3 regions of the Streptomyces sp. NBC_00457 genome follow, and region 2 is predicted to be linked to each of the others. Evidence: riboswitches for the same ligand, from Rfam matches in the RefSeq annotation. Region 2 holds a riboswitch; each other region holds the start of a gene.
What was found. Region 2 has a riboswitch for cyclic di-AMP ahead of OG828_RS20145 (C40 family peptidase). Riboswitches for the same ligand answer to the same signal wherever they lie in the genome.

Region 1: another riboswitch for cyclic di-AMP. It lies ahead of OG828_RS08220 (LysM peptidoglycan-binding domain-containing M23 family metallopeptidase); the one in region 2 lies ahead of OG828_RS20145 (C40 family peptidase).
Region 3: another riboswitch for cyclic di-AMP. It lies ahead of OG828_RS21185 (transglycosylase SLT domain-containing protein); the one in region 2 lies ahead of OG828_RS20145 (C40 family peptidase).

The regions. Positions count from the first base shown of each region.
Region 1 covers NZ_CP107905.1:1,764,650-1,769,952, reverse strand. Annotated here, with positions in the region: gene OG828_RS08225 (alpha-galactosidase) at 61-2,130, shown strand; cyclic di-AMP (ydaO/yuaA leader) riboswitch at 2,427-2,592, shown strand; gene OG828_RS08220 (LysM peptidoglycan-binding domain-containing M23 family metallopeptidase) at 2,595-3,566, shown strand; gene OG828_RS08215 (SGNH/GDSL hydrolase family protein) at 3,801-4,586, shown strand; gene OG828_RS08210 (TetR/AcrR family transcriptional regulator) at 4,655-5,275, opposite strand.
Region 2 covers NZ_CP107905.1:4,476,908-4,482,210, forward strand. Annotated here, with positions in the region: gene pcrA (DNA helicase PcrA) at 1-661, opposite strand, end outside; gene OG828_RS20140 (ScyD/ScyE family protein) at 895-1,983, opposite strand; cyclic di-AMP (ydaO/yuaA leader) riboswitch at 2,247-2,417, shown strand; gene OG828_RS20145 (C40 family peptidase) at 2,426-3,589, shown strand; gene OG828_RS20150 (hypothetical protein) at 3,684-4,037, opposite strand; gene OG828_RS20155 (C40 family peptidase) at 4,478-5,303, shown strand, end outside.
Region 3 covers NZ_CP107905.1:4,696,597-4,701,899, reverse strand. Annotated here, with positions in the region: gene fahA (fumarylacetoacetase) at 1-868, opposite strand, end outside; gene OG828_RS21190 (HAD family hydrolase) at 1,167-1,994, shown strand; gene OG828_RS21185 (transglycosylase SLT domain-containing protein) at 1,998-2,480, opposite strand; cyclic di-AMP (ydaO/yuaA leader) riboswitch at 2,484-2,657, opposite strand; gene OG828_RS21180 (CocE/NonD family hydrolase) at 2,932-4,920, opposite strand; gene OG828_RS21175 (polyprenyl synthetase family protein) at 5,135-5,303, shown strand, end outside.

The DNA.
Region 1 (5,303 bases), 2.7 Mb from region 2:
GTTCACGGACATAGATGATGTTGGTACTTGAGTGCACCTGTTCGGAACTGTGGAGACGTGATGCTGGAAACTTCCGAGAATGGCCGTACGTGGCTCCTGACCGGGCCGACCAGCGGTTACGCCATCCATCTCACCGACGACCACGAGCTGCTGCACCTGCACTGGGGCCCGCGGATCACGCTCGCCGACGCCGAGGCCCTCGCCGTCCGTCCGCTGCCGGACTACCGGCCCTTCGAGGCCCCGCTCGACGGACGCGAGGAGTACCCCGTCGAGGGCGGCCCCCGCTTCGCCCGGCCCGCCCTCTCCGTACGCACCGAGGAGCGGCGCGGCACCGAGTGGCGCTTCGAGGCGTACGAGGCCGAGGGCGACGCGCTGCGGCTGCGGTTCCGCGACGGTGGCCTGGCCGTCACGTTGCACTACCGGATGCGCGACGACGTCGTGGAGCGCTGGGTGACCCTCGGCAACGAAGGGCCGGAGCTCGAGCTGCTGCGGGCCGACTCGGCGACCTGGACCCTGCCCGAGCGCGACGGCTGGCGGCTCTCCCAGTTGCACGGCCGCTGGGCCGCGGAGTCCCGGCTCGTGCGCTCCGACCTCACCTACGGTGAGAAGGTCATCGGCAGCCGCCGCGGACATACCGGACATCAGCATCTGCCCTGGGTGGCGCTGGACACCGACGCGACCGAGGAGCGCGGCGAGGTCTACGGCTGTGCGCTCGGCTGGTCCGGGTCCTGGCGGATCGCCGTGGCCCAACTCGCCGACGCGCGCGTGCAGATTACCGGCGGCGCCGGACACGACGACTCGGGCCTGCTGCGACTGGCGGCGGGCGAGTCGTTCACGACGCCCGTCTTCGCCGGCCTGTGGAGCGACGGCGGCTACGGCGGGGCGAGCCGCGCCTGGCACGCGTACCAGCGGACGTATGTCATTCCGGACGCGAGCGAGGACCGGCCGGTGCTCTTCAACTCCTGGGAGGCCACCGAGTTCGAGATCTCCGAGGAGCAGCAGCGGGCGCTGGCGCGGCGGGCCGCGGACATGGGCGTGGAGCTGTTCGTGGTCGACGACGGCTGGTTCGGGGCGCGGACCAGCGACCGGGCCGGGCTCGGCGACTGGACACCCAACCCCGACCGCTTCCCCGGCGGGCTCAAGCCGCTCGCGGACCACGTGCACGGTCTCGGTATGCAATTCGGTATCTGGGTCGAGCCCGAAATGGTCAATCCGGACAGCGATCTGTATCGCGCCCACCCTGAATGGGTGCAGCATCAAACCGGGCGCAAGCGGACGGAATTCCGCAATCAGCTCGTACTGAACCTCGCCCGCGAGGACGTTCAGGAGTACCTCTGGGAGCGGCTCGACATGCTCCTCTCCAGTGCCCCGATCGACTATGTGAAGTGGGACTTCAATCGCTGCTTCACCGATGCGGGCTGGCCGGGAGAGGCGTATCCGCAGCGGTTGTGGGTCGACCATGTGCGTGCGCTGTACGGCCTGTTGGACCGCCTGCGGGACGCGCACCCCGGCGTCGCCTTCGAGTCCTGCTCGGGCGGCGGCGGCCGGATCGACCTCGGGATCATGAGCCGTACGGATCAGGTGTGGACCTCGGACAACACCGACCCGCTCGACCGGCTCGCCATCCAGCACGGCTTCAGCCAGGTCCACCCCGCGCGCGTGATGGCGGCCTGGGTCACCGACAGCCCGAACGCCATGCTCAACGGCCGGGTCAGCTCGCTGCGCTTCCGGTTCGTGAGCGCCATGGCCGGGGTGCTCGGGGTCGGCGGTGACCTCACCGAGTGGACGGACGACGAGCTGGCCGAGGCCCGGAACTGGGTGGGTCTGTACAAGGAGATCCGGCCCCTCGTGCAGCGCGGCGACCTGTACCGGCTGCGGCCGCCGCAGGGCGGGCTGAGTGCGGTGCAGTACGTGCTCGGCGACGAGACCGTCGTCCTCGCCTGGCTCGAGGCGCAGCGTTACGGCGAGCCCGTTCCGGCGCTGCGGCTGCGCGGCCTCGACCCGACAGCGTCGTATGAATGCCGCGAAACGGGCGAAGTTCACCGGGGTGCGGTTTTGCTGCATCACGGGTTGCGCACGGGGCTGCGTGGTGACCTCGATGCGACAGTTCTCCGCCTGCGTCGCATCTGAGTGATCTGTCCGAATTAGGATCTTCATTCCAACTCGGTCTGGAATAAAGCCTCCTGGGGTGAAGCTGCGTGAGCAGCGTCATATTCGTGACCGAGCGTTGTCCGTCATGTTCACGTAATTCACGTGTTTTTCCAGGGGATTGAATCCGCCGACAGGGGCGGAATTCACGGAGGGTGACTGGGTTTTCTCACAAGGGATCAAGAGAAACGCACAACCATGGAACCTCTTGCTTGTCCCTTTGCGTCTTGGTCGCTTACGTTCGCCACCAATCCGGACGGACGCCCAATCCTGCCGCCGCCCGGAGACCGCTCAACTCACCCGTGAACGGCAGGAGCGGGGGACCCACTGGTACAACGCCTGTTCCGGTCTCCGGAACGGCTAGGGGTTAAGTCGCCACCGCGCGGCCGGACATCTCCAGTCCGCACCCGACAGCTCACCTCGTAGGCGCCGGAGAGGAATTCGTCATGCCCGCGAAGGGTAAGCACCGCCGTCCCAAGAGTCAGCGCTTCACTCGCTCGATCGCCGTCGCCGGAACCGGTGGCGCCGCGCTCGCCCTCCCGCTCCTGGGGGCCACCGGAGCGCACGCCGCTCCCGCAAAGTCGGTTTCGGAAAAGGCTGTTCAGTCGGTTCCGCAGACTGAAAAGAAGGCCGCCGAGAAGACCGCCGCCGCGAAGAGTTCGGGTGTGCGGACCTATTCGGTGAGGGCCGGTGACTACCTCTCCAAGATCGCCGACGAGCAGAATGTCAGCGGTGGCTGGAAGAAGCTCTATGCGGACAACCGGGAGGCCGTCGGCTCCGACCCGGCGCTGATCCACCCCGGCCTGAAGCTCTCGATCGGCAAGAAGGCCACGACCGGTTCTTCCAAGTCGTCGTCCTCTTCGTCTGATTCGCCTTCATCATCCGCTTCTTCGCCGAAGTCGTCCGGTTCTTCTGATTCATCTGCTTCTGGTGCGTCTTCTTCTGGTTCGTCGAAGTCGTCCTCGAACACGGCGACCACCCAGTCCTCCGACACCACGAGCACGGCTAGCGGCTTCTCCCTCCCCGTGGCCGGTGCCAGTATCGGTACCCCGTACCGCATGTCGGGCAGCATGTGGTCCAGCGGCTACCACACCGGCGTCGACTTCGCCGCCCCGACCGGCACTCCGCTCAAGGCCGTCGGCGCGGGCACGGTCGTCTCCGCGGGCTGGGGCGGCGCGTACGGCAACGAGGTCGTCATCAAGCTGGCCGACGGCCACTACGCGCAGTACGCCCACCTGTCCTCGCTCTCCGTCTCCAGCGGCCAGAGCGTGGCCGCGGGCCAGCAGATAGGCCTCTCCGGCTCGACCGGCAACTCGACCGGACCGCACCTGCACTTCGAGATCCGCACGACCCCGGACTACGGCTCGGACGTCGACCCCGTCGCCTACCTCCGCTCGAAGGGCGTCTCCGTCGGCTGACACCCGGCGCCTAAGCCGCCCCCACGCCACCGAAGGCCGGACCCCGATCCCCGGGTCCGGCCTTCGGTGTCGGCCGTGCGGGAATCCCGGTCGGGACGTATTCCTGAATTGGCGAACACTTTAGGAGTGGCTTATCTCACCGTCCGTCAACCCCTTCCTACGGTCGCGTAGCTCACATCGGAAGGTGAATCATGGGCCGATGTGGCAGACGATTCGAAGAATGACATCAGATCAGTGATCGGGTCGTACGTGGCGCTGGGGGACAGCTTCACCGAGGGCGTCGGCGACCCCGGCCCCGACGGGGCGTTCGTCGGCTGGGCCGACCGATTCGCGGTACTGCTCGCGGACCGGCGGCCGGAGGGCGACTTCGAGTACACCAACCTTGCCGTGCGCGGCAAACTCCTCGACCAGATCGTGGCCGACCAACTCCCCCGGGCCGTCCGACTCGCCCCGGACCTGGTCTCGTTCTGCGCGGGCGGCAACGACATCCTCCGGCCCGGAACCGACCCCGACGAGGTCGCCGAGCGCTTCGAGCGGGCGATCGTGCAACTCACCTCGGCCGTCGGCACCGTCATGGTGACGACCGGCTTCGACACCCGGCGCGTCCCGGTGCTGAAGCATCTGCGCGGCAAGATCGCCACCTACAACGGACATGTCCGGGCCATCGCCGACCGGTACGGCTGCCCGGTGCTCGACCTGTGGTCCCTGAAGGCCATTCAGGACCGGCGGGCCTGGGACGGCGACCGGCTCCACCTCTCGGCCGAGGGGCACACGCGCGTGGCGCTGCGCGCCGGCCAGGTCCTCGGCCTGGAGATCCCGGCCGACCCCGAGCAGCCCTGGCCCCCGCTGCCGCCGCGCGGCACCCTCGAGGTGCGGCGGGACGACGTCCACTGGGCGCGCGAGTATCTGGTGCCGTGGATCGGGCGGCGGTTGCGCGGGGAGTCGTCGGGCGACCATGTGACGGCGAAGGGCACGCTGTCGCCGGACGACATCAAGGAGCGGATCGCGTCCGTGGCTTGAGCCTGTGCCTCAGCGGGGGTGGTGGGGCGGCCCGGCTCACCACCCCGCCCGGCTGAGAGCCGGCCCGCTCACCGCCCCGACGCCGTGAACGCCGCCCGCTCCAGCCCCAGTTCGCGGGCGAGGGCGTCGTCCACCCATTCCTGCGCACGCGCGCGTGACACCGCTCCGGTGTAGGCGGTCATCTGTACGGCGAGTCCGTCGAGGAGGGCCGTGAGGCGCAGGGCCGCGCCGGTGGGATCCGGGCAGCGGAACTCGCCCGCGGCCACTCCTTCGGCGATGACCTCGGCGATCGCGGCCTTCCACTCCTTGTCGAGGTCCCGGGTGACTTCCCGCAGGGCGGGCTCGCGCAGCGCCGCAGCCCAGCCCTCGATCCACAGCCGCCAGCCCTTGGCCTGGCCCGTGGGCGCGTACCAGCGCACGGCGGTCCGAAGCCGGCGCAGCGCTGTCGTACGGCGGCCGAGCAGCCGGCGCAGCTGCGCGAGGTCCGCCTCGGCGGCGTGGGTGAAGGCCGCGGCGACGAGCTTCTCCTTGGTGGAGAAGTGATAGAGCACCAGCGCGTTGCTCACACCCAGGGCCGTGGCCACGTCGGCGATCCGGACGGCCGCCACGCCCCGTGCCTCGATCTGCTCGATGGCGGCCTTCAGCAGCTCCTCGCGCCGCTCCGCCACGCTCAACCGCACCCTCGCCACGCGCTCACCCTACCCAGAACATGTCAAC
Region 2 (5,303 bases):
CCTCCTCGTCGATCAGCTCGTTCTTCAGGTTGCTGATCTTGGCGCTGAAGGACTTGGGTGGGTAGCGCTTGGGATCGAGGTCCAGGTCGCGGCAGACCAGGGCCATCAGGCGCTTGGAGTCGGCGGCGTCGTAGATCGAGAAGGACGAGGTGAAGCCGAGCTTCTTGCTCTCCCGGCGCAGGATGCGCACGCACGCGCTGTGGAAGGTCATCACCCACATCGCGTTCGCGCGTGGGCCGACGAGTTGCTCGACGCGCTCCTTCATCTCGCCGGCGGCCTTGTTGGTGAAGGTGATCGCGAGGATCTGGCCGGGGTGCACCTTGCGCTCGCCGAGCAGGTACGCGATGCGGTGCGTCAGCACGCGCGTCTTGCCGGAGCCTGCGCCGGCCACGATGAGCAGCGGGGAGCCGGAGTGGACGACGGCCGCTCGCTGGTTCTCGTTCAGCCCGTCCAGGAGCGCGGCCGGGTCCACCGCCGGGCGGTGCGCGCCGTCCCGGTAGTACGCGTCCCGGTCCGGCGGCGCGTCGAACTTCCCGCCGAACAGATCGTCCGGAACCGGCTCCGGCACATGCTCGTCCTCGGGCGGCGGCGGGGGTTCCTCCGCGGGGCCCCGCGGGGCCTGGAGGTCCGCCAGAAAGCTGTCATCAAAGAGGCTGCTCATCGCTCTCCGAGTTTAGGGCCTGCCCGATGGCCCAGTCCGTGGGTCGCGGGCCCTGGCACGCACATCTGCCGCACCAGACCCCGCTCGGGTCTGTTGATCAGGAACCGGCGCGAAACCCGAACCGGTCCACCGGACAGACCCTAAGGCGCCCCACTGACAGCCCGCCGCCGCCCTGAGAACATCGCCGAATTCCAAGGCCCAAGGGTCTCAGAGTTGGCGACGCCCCAGTCCGCTCAGAAGCCGAGGATCTTCCAGACCTGGCCGCCCGGCGTCTTGCCCTGTCCCAGATCCGTTCCGTCCCGGTCGGCGACGGACCAGGCCGAGACGTAGACCTTGCTGTCGTGCGGGTCGACGGCCACGCCCGCCGGGAACGGGACCTTCACGTTCGTCCGCTTGCCGTGGGAGACCTTGGTGACGACGCCGGCGAAGAGCTGGCTGACGTACAGGTCGCCCTTGCCGTTGAGGGCGAGCCCGGTGATCGAGCCGAAGCCGGACTTCCAGCCGAGGATCTTGCCGGTCCGGGGGTCGACCTGCCACACGCGCGCGGTGGGCTTCTCGCTCTCGCCGTTGAGCTCGCCGACGTAGAGCTTGCCGTCGGGGCCGAGCGCCAGGGAGGTCGGGACGGACTGGTTCTTGTCGTGGTCCGGGAAGACGGTGAAGGGGCGGGCCCGGCCCGACGGCGAGACCTCGATCAGGTCGTTGCCGGCGGCGTCGGCGACGATCTTGCGGCCGTCGGGGAGGGCGAGGACGGCGTACGGGTTGGACTCCACGGATGCCTTGTGCGGGTTGTGCTTCAGCTCCACGGCCGCGATGTCCGCGGCGATCTTCGCCGTGCCGTGGCTGATCTTCAGCAGCTTGCCGAGCTTGTCCCAGGGCGGGGTCGTGGGCACTCCGGCCTCCGGCGGGGCGAAGGTCTCGACGCCCCAGACCTTGCCGTGCCGCGCGGAGACACCGTCGACGCCGGTCGCGAAGCCGCCGTCAGGGGCGGCGGCCGAGGGCAGCCCCTGCACCACCCTGTAGTGCTTCCACGCGCCCCCGTTCCAGTAGATCTTGGTGACGGCCGACGTGAGGCCGATGCAGGTCTCGCCCTCCGGCCCCTCCCCGATGCACTTCTTGCCGCCGCGGCCCGCCTCGGCGACGTACAGGCGCCCGTGGTCGTACGACAGCTGGCGTGGATTGTCGAGGCCCTTCGCGATCACGCGGACGACGGGTTTGCCGCCGGTGCGGCCGGCCTGATCGGCGCCCGCGCTCGCGGGTGCGATGCCCGCGGTGACGGTGAGTGCGACTCCTGTGGCGATGACGAGTGCGGTGCGGTTCCTCATGGCCGTACTCCCTCTCAGCCGCCACGGCTCCCGACCGTGGCTGGCTGGAAGCTACCGCCCCGAAGCGGGCGGACGACGTCACTCCGGACAAAATACGAGCAACGCACCGCAGACCCTTCCGTATTGACCACGGCGAGCGACGCCCTGGGCTAAGGTCACGAAAATGTATCGGGCATTTCGCCCATCAACCTTCACAGAGGCCACACGAGTTGGTTAGCGTTCCTCCAGGCCGCACGACCCCTACCGGCGAACGTCGCCGGGCCGTACGGCCTCCGCCGAGTCCGGCACGCCCACGGGGCAGTCCGGAGCCGGGGACCCACCGAACTTGGGGTGAATCGGCCGGACTTCCCTTCGGGAAGCGGTCGTAGGGCAACCCTTCCGAACCACCCGCCCGAACCCGACAGCTAACTCGGTAGGCGGACGATGGAAGGAGTCGCCTCCCTTGGCGTCGCACCGCAAGTCGCGTCCTTCGGGTTCGCGCGTCGCAGGCATACGGACCCCCGCCCTCGCCACCGCGGCCCTCACCTCCGTAGCCCTGCTGTCCCAGTCGGCCAACGCCGCCCCCGCGGCCGACGACAAGCCGAGTCTCGAAGAGGTCGAGAAGAAGGTCGGCGATCTCTACCGCCAGGCCGAGTCGGCGACCGAGAAGTACAACTCGGCGAAAGAGAAGACCACCAAGCAGCGCAAGCGTGTCGACACCCTCCTCGACGATGTGGCGCAGCGCACGCAGAAGCTCAACGAGGCGCGCGAGGAACTGGGTTCCTTCGCCTCGGCCCAGTACCGCACCGGCGCCTCCGCCCCCGACACGGCGACCTTCCTGCTCGCGGACACCCCGCAGGACTACTTCGACCAGACCCAGCTGATGGACCGGATGACCGGCCGTCAGAAGGAGGCGGTCGACGACTTCGTCACGCAGCAGTCCGCGACGATGGAGAAGCGCCGGGAAGCCACCGCGAGCCTCGAGACGCTCACCGAGTCGCAGGGCGACCTGAAGGCCGCCAAGACGACCGTCCAGCAGAAGCTGGCCGACGCGCGCGAACTGCTGTCGAAGCTGACCGCCGAGGAGAAGGCGCGGCTCGCCGAGATCGAGCGGCAGAAGCAGCAGGAGGCCGAGCGCAAGGCCGCGGAGCTCGCCAGGCAGCAGGCCGCGGCGGAGGCGGCGGCCCAGGAGGCGGCGCAGCAGCGGCAGGAGACCGGCACCGGCACGTCGGAGTCCTCCGACACCTCCGTGGCCGACTCCTCGTACGCCACCAAGGCCGAGAAGGTCCTCGCCTTCGCCCGCTCCACGATCGGCAAGCCGTACGTCTGGGGCGCCACCGGCCCGGACTCCTACGACTGCTCCGGCCTCACCCAGGCCGCCTGGAACGCCGCCGGCATCTCCCTCCCGCGCACCACCTGGGACCAGGTGAACGCCGGCACGACCGTCTCCCTTTCCGCCGCCCAACCCGGCGACCTGGTCTTCTTCTACGACGACATCAGCCACGTCGGCATCTACATCGGCAACGGCATGATGATCCACGCACCGAAGCCGGGCGCCTATGTGCGCGAGGAGTCGATCTTCTACGACGGTGAGTCGTCGATCCACAGCGTGGTACGGCCGGCCTGAGGAAGCGTCTTCCCGTTGGGGTTGACGGCGGCGGGGACCGAGGCGATCGCTCTCGCGCGGGCCGCCGTCATCTCCGCCGCCGCACCTCAGGACCTCAGGTCCACAGCACCGCGATGAAGACGTTCGCCGTGGTCAGCAGTCCGACCAGGCCGAACAGCGGCTTCTCCACCTTCTCGTCGTCGCGCTTCACATAGACGAGCCCGAGGATCACGACCAGCAGCGCCAGCTTCACACCGATCTTGATGTTGTTGACGGACTGGTCGTCGGCCTGGTTGAGGCCGACCAGGATCATGCCGGTGACCAGCATGGTCAGCGCGCCGTGCAGCATCGCGGGGACGAAGCGGGCGGTGCCCTGCCCCATCGCCTTCAGCTGGGTGAAGAAGCCGCCGAGCAGGGCGGCGATGCCGATGATGTGCAGGCCGACGAAGAGATGGATGAGTACGTCCATGAGGCCGGAGCCTAATCAGAGGCGGTCGGGGCACATGACACCGGCCTGTGGCAGCGACACCCCGGCCCGGCTTGGCGCGGAGGTTGCATATATGCGGCCCATAGCAGCCCGTCATCCGCAGGAGTCCCGGAATCCTCACTTCGGTCACCACACTGCGTGAAGTCGACGGCCCAGGAACGGGATCACGATCGCTTACGGTCACCGCGCGGTCCGCTCACGTCAGTTCCGCGCAAGGCGTTACCCGTCCGACACACCCGGGTTTAGCGTCCTCCTCCAGGTGACCGGCTCCCCACCGCCGCCCGGGCCAGGGGCGGCAGTCGATCACCCCGCCGAAAAGGTCCGGCGGCGGTCCGCTCCCCCTGTGCGGGTCGCCGCCGGACGCAGAGCCGCCGGCGGCCCCCACGGCCCCGGCGGTCGGACGAAAGGACGTGCAGGTCCACGTGGCAGCGCACCGCAAGCCCCGACAGCGTTCGACCGGCGGCACATCGGTCCGTACGGCCGCCACGATCGCCCTCGCGGGCGCCGCGACCGCGACCGGTCTGGACGGGACCGGGCATGCGGAGCCGGAGCTGACGCCCGCTCAGGTCAAGGCGAAGGTGGACAAGCTGTACCAGGAGGCGGAGGTCGCCACCGAGAAGTACAACGGCGCGAAGGAGAAGTCGGAGGCGGCCGAGCAGCGCCTGCGGGACCTGCGGGACGAGGCGGCGCGCAAGACGGACGGCCTCAACTCCGAGCGGGCCGCGCTGGGTTCGATGGCGGCGGCACAGTACCGCGACGGCGGCCTCGACCCCGCGCTCCAGCTCGCGCTCTCCGCCGACCCGGACGGATACCTCCAGGGCGCCGAGTTCGCCGAACGTGCGGGCAGCCGTCAGGCCGCGTCCGTCGACCGCGTACGCAAGCAGCTGCGCGAGATCGAGCAATTGCGCGGCGCCGCGCACATCGAGCTCACCTCACTGAAGTCCCGGCAGGCCGAGCTGAAGCGGCACAAGAAGACGATCACCGGCAAGCTGGACGCGGCCCGGCGGCTGCTGTCCCGGCTGACGGCCGAGGAGCGGGCCCGGCTCGAGGACGCCGGACGCGCCTCACGTACGGACGCACGGGACGGCCTGACGGGTCCGGTGCAGGCCCCCAACGCCCGTGCGGCATCCGCCGTTTCGTACGCCTACCAGAAGCTCGGCAGCCCCTATGTGTGGGGCGCGACCGGCCCCGACGCCTTCGACTGCTCGGGCCTCATGCAGGCCGCGTACCGCTCCGCGGGCATCTCCC
Region 3 (5,303 bases), 220 kb from region 2:
CGCCGGGCTCCACGTCGGAAGCGGTGTCGTCCAGATAGGGGAGCAACGCATGCGTCCGCTCCGGCGGCGCCACCCGCGCCCCCTCCAGCGCGTCCAGCGGCGTGATCCACGCCGACACCGACGTGGCGAAGGACTTGCCGAGGAACGGGCCGAGGGGGACGTACTCCCAGGCCTGGATGTCGCGTGCGGACCAGTCGTTGAGGAGGCAGAGGCCGAAGACGTGGTCCCGGAAGTCGCCGAGCCCCACCGGCCGGCCCATCGGCGACGGCGTGCCCACCACGAAGCCGACCTCCGCCTCGATGTCCAGGCGGACGGAGGGGCCGAAGACGGGCGCCGGGTCGGCGGGGGACTTGCGCTGCCCTGACGGTCGTACGACATCCGTGCCCGACACGACCACCGTGCCGGAGCGGCCGTGGTAACCGATCGGCAGATGCTTCCAGTTGGGGGTCAGGGAGTCGGGGGCGTCGGGGCGGAAGATGCGGCCGACGTTCCGGGCGTGGTTCTCGGAGGCGTAGAAGTCGACGTAGTCCGCGACCTCGAAGGGGAGGTGCAGGGTCACCGAGGACAGGGGGTGGAACAGCGGCGCGACGGTCTCCCGGTGGGACGGCACCGTCAGCCACGCCGTCAGCGCGCGCCGTACGTCCGACCAGGTGGTGCGGCCCGCGGCCAGCAGCGGGTTGAGGGTCGGCCGGGCGAGCAGGGGGGCGTACGGCGAGCCGAGCGCGTGCGCCGCCGCGCCCGCGTCGAGGACGTGGTCGCCGAGCCGGACCCCGACCCTCCGCTCCGTGGTACCGGCGGGGGAGAAGACACCGTACGGAAGGTTGTGCGGGCCGAAGGGGTCGCCCTCGGGGACATCGAAGGGGGGCATGGGTGCTGCCTCGCTCTCGTGCGGTCCGTATGCCAGGTGTGTCATGTGGTCGCGGCACACGTTACGGGGGCGAGGCCTGGTGCGGCAGCCGCAGGTCAGCGACGTCACCGAAGCCGATCCGGACGGCGGTGGGGGCCTCCGGGAGGAGCCTGTGGGAACGAGACGTCACGGCGTCACGGTGTCAGCCGGTCCGTGGGTGTCCCGAGGGAGTGAAACGGGGGCTCTGCGGCCCAAGTCGCCGTAGGAGGCGTCCTGTTCGCGTCGAGTCGGTCGGGCTTTCTGTCCGTATTCTCTGATCATGGCCGCACCCATCGCATATTCACTCATCGCCACTGACCTGGACGGCACCCTGCTCCGGGGCGACGACACGCTCTCCGACCGGTCGCTCGCCGCGCTTGCGCAGGTGACGGCGTTCGGCGCCCGGCACCTGGTGGTGACGGGGCGGCCGGCCCCGAGGGTGCGGCCGTTGCTCGACATCCTCGGCAGCGGGGGGCTCGCGGTGTGCGGACAGGGCGCGCAGGTGTACGACGCCGGCGCGGACCGTCTGCTGTGGTCCGTCACGCTGGACCGGGAGCTGGCCGAGACAGCGCTCGGCAAGATCGAGGCGGAGATCGGGCAGGTGTACGCCGCCGTCGACCAGGACGGCGTCGACGGGCTCACGCTCATCGAACCGGGGTATCTGATGCCGCACCCGACCTTGCCCGCCGTACGCGTGGGGCGCCGCGACGACCTGTGGTGCGCGCCCATCAGCAAGGTGCTGCTGCGTCATCCCGCCCTGTCCGACGACGAGTTGGCGGCGACGGCGCGCGCGGTGGTGGGTTCCCTCGCGACGGTCACCATGTCGGGACCCGGGACCGTCGAACTCCAGCCAATCGGAGTGACCAAGGCGACCGGTCTCGCGCTGGCCGCCGAGCATCTGGGGCTGGGACCGGGGCAGACCATCGCCTTCGGGGACATGCCCAACGACATCCCCATGTTCGACTGGGCGGCGCACGGCGTCGCCATGGCCAACGCCCATCCCGAACTCAAGGCGGTGGCCGACGAGATCACCTTGTCGAACGAGGACGACGGCATCGCCGTCGTCCTCGAACGTCTCTTCCCGGAACGTCTCTTCCCGACGGGGTAGTTCTCAGTACGCGCCGAAGACGTTGTCGATCGAGCCGTACCGCTGGAACGCGTAGTTGCAGGCGGCGGTGATGTTCGCGACCGGGTCGTACGGGTCGAACTTGGTGCCGGCCACGTGGTACGCCTGGAAGGTCGGGTCGATGACCTGGAGGAGGCCCTTCGACGGGGTGCCCGCGGCGGCGTTGGAGTCCCAGTTGTTGATGGCGGCCGGGTTGCCCGAGGACTCCCGCATGATGTTGCGGTAGATGCCGTCGTACGACCCGGGGATGCCGTTCTGCGCCATCACCTGGAGGGACGCCCGGATCCAGCCGTCGAGGGTGTCTGAGTAGCCCAGCGAGGTGGCGGTGGCCACGGTCGGGGTGGCCGCCGAGGCGCTGGTCGCGCCGATGACCGGCAGCGCGAGGACGGCGACGCCGGTGCCGGCGACGGCGATGGCGCGGGTGATGCGAGCGGTTCTGGTTCGGCGGTGCTTACCGGCTGCAGCCATGGCGAAGTTCCTCTCCGGCGCCTGCGAGGTGAGCTGTCGGGTTCGGGCTGGGAGGTGCCCGGCCACACCCTCGTGCTGGGCATGGCTTCACCCCGAGCCGTCCCGGTGCGGTGTCCGGTCCGGCGGCTTACCTGGGTCCCCCGCTCCTGCCGTGCGGTGAGTCGGTCAATGGGTCGTTCGGGCGGTGGCAGGATTCGGCGTCCGCCCGACAGGCCGGGAACGTATGCGAGAGCACATGTCCGAAACAAGTACCGGATTCACACATCGCACCTATTGACCTTGGTGTGCGGCGAATGTGCCGCTTGATCCTTTGCACTCGCCAAGCCCAACTCGCCATGACGGAAGGCGGATCGACGGGTGCCTGTGTGTTTTCTGTGCAGGCCGGGACGTGAGTCACATCACGCGTGATCGCAAGCGCGGCAAAACGGGCAATCAGCTCAAGAGGGCTTTATTAACCGGCCGTTCGCGGGATGCGCTTCTCCCAGGTCCGATGGAAGACCACCTGGCCGCCCTCCGTGCAGATCACCTCGTCGGAGGTGGTGAAGTGGTCCCCGTCGCAGCTGATCTCCGATCGGGTGCGGACCGTGGTGTCCCAGCCCTGTTCCGGGCGGTGCAGCCGGATCGACCAGTCCGAGCGGGTGCGGGCCGACAGCGGATCCGCCTCGTCGATCGCGTACGTCTCCAGCGCGTCCTCGGTGCACTCCAGCCCGTCGGGGTGGACGCGCGTGCCGCCGTACCTCGGGTCGACCTCAAGGCGCCACACGCCGCTCGTGACGTCCCGCACCACCAGGCGCTCGGGGCGCGGCTCGTCGAGCGTGGCGGGGAAGTTGACGCCCAGCGGCTCGGCCTGCTCGGGCTCCTCGAAACGGATATTCCAGTCGAATTCGCGCTTCCGTACGGGCAGTTCGAGGAAGCAGCCCGCCGGGTCCAGGGTGAAGCCCGCCGCGGACTCGGGCTGCGGCCAGATCCACGGCCAGTACGCGGAGGAGACGGCGAGCCGGATGCGGTGGCCGGGCGGGAAGACATGGCCGATGGCATTCAGCTCGAAGGTCACCTCTTCGGTGGTGCCCGGCGTCCACGACACGGTCCGGTCGCGGCCCGCTCGTGCCGAGAGGTTCAGCGCTCCACGCGTGACCAGGGTCGACGAGCCGTCCGGCGCTACGTCACACACCCTCGCCACGATCTGCCCCCGCGGCGCCTGAGCAGTCACCCGCAGCCCCACCCGCGCCCGCCCCAGCACCCACGTCTCCTCGGCCACCGGAAACTCGAAGCACACCGACCGCGCGTCCTCCTCCCGCTGGTCCGGCGGCAGGTCGGCGTCGTTGCCGATGGGAAGGAAGCGGCCGGCGTCGACCCCGGTGTGCATCGGCGACCGTACGAGGACGGGGGCGCCCTGACAGGCGTACGTCACTGTCGTCACGTTAGGGGAGGGCCACGCGGGCTCGCCGACCCAGCGGCCGGGCAGGGTGCCGTACACCGTGGCGGGGTGGTGGGAGTCGGTGACGTAGGCGCGCAGCAGGGGCTCGGGGAGTTCCCCCTTGCCCTTGAGCCAGTGGTCCCACCAGTGCAGCGTCTCCTGGAGGAAGCCGATCGCCGGGCCGGGTGGCAGGCCGCGATCGGGGTACTGGTGCGACCAGGGGCCGATCAGTCCTCGTACGCGATCGGGCGGGAGGTGCTCGACGAGCCGCAGCACGGTGTCGCGGTACGGGTCGTGCCAGCCGCCCACCGCGAGGACGGCCGCCTTGATCGCGCCGTAGTCCTCGCAGACGCTGCCGTGGCGCCAGTACCGGTCTCGGGTCTGGTGGGTGAGCCAGGTGTGGATGAGCGGCTGGACAGCCTCCAGGCGCTCGACCCACATCTCGCGCCAGGCCTCGCCGGCGTACCGCGGATCGGGCGGCCGAGAGGCGAAGGCGAGCAGGGTGGCGGCCCGGGCGTGCATGTCCACTGCGAGGACGGAACCTCCCACGTAGTGCACGTCGTTGTCATAGCGATCGTCCGTCGCGCAGACGGTCACGATCGCCTTGAGCGGCTCGGGCGCGAGGGCCGCGATCTGGAGGGAGTTGGAGCCGCCCCAGGAGATGCCGAACATGCCCACCTTGCCGTCGCACCAGGGCTGCGCCGCCAGCCAGTTGACCACCTCCACGCCATCTGCCAGCTCCGTCACCGCGTACTCGTCGCCCGGCACGCCTTCACTGTTGCCGTGCCCGCGCACGTCGACCCGGACGGAGGCGTAGCCGTGGCCCGCGTACCAGGGGTGGCGCTGGAAGTCGCGCGGGGCGGTCCAGTCGGTCAGGCGGTACGGGAGGTATTCGAGGAGCGCCGGCACGGGCTCGTCGGTGAGCGGGCGCCACACGCGCGCGTAGAGCAGGGTCCCGTCCGACAGAGGGATACGGAGGTCCTCGTGAGTCGTCTCGTAGGGGAAGGACGTGCGGATGTTCATGGACACACCTCCCTACTTCCGGGTAAGTCGATAGATATCCATTCTTTTCAGATGATCGAAAACATACCGGTCGTGATCCGATACCGCCCGTGGTGCACGGGTGGGTGGGCATCGGTGATCGAAAGGTGACCGGATACGCTGACTTGAGTGATGGCAGCGACCTATCGACAAACCGTGTAAACGCCAGTGGACACCAGCAGACAGGAGACCCCTCGTGACCGTCGTCGGGCCGTTCGGGCTGAGCGTGCGGGACCAGGCTCTGGAAGCCGATGTCCAGGCCGGATTGGCGGCTGTCGAGGAAGGGTTGCTCGAAGCCACCAAGAGTGAGGTCCCGTTCATCACCGAGGCCGCGCAGCATCTGGTGCGGGCCGGCGGCAAGCGCT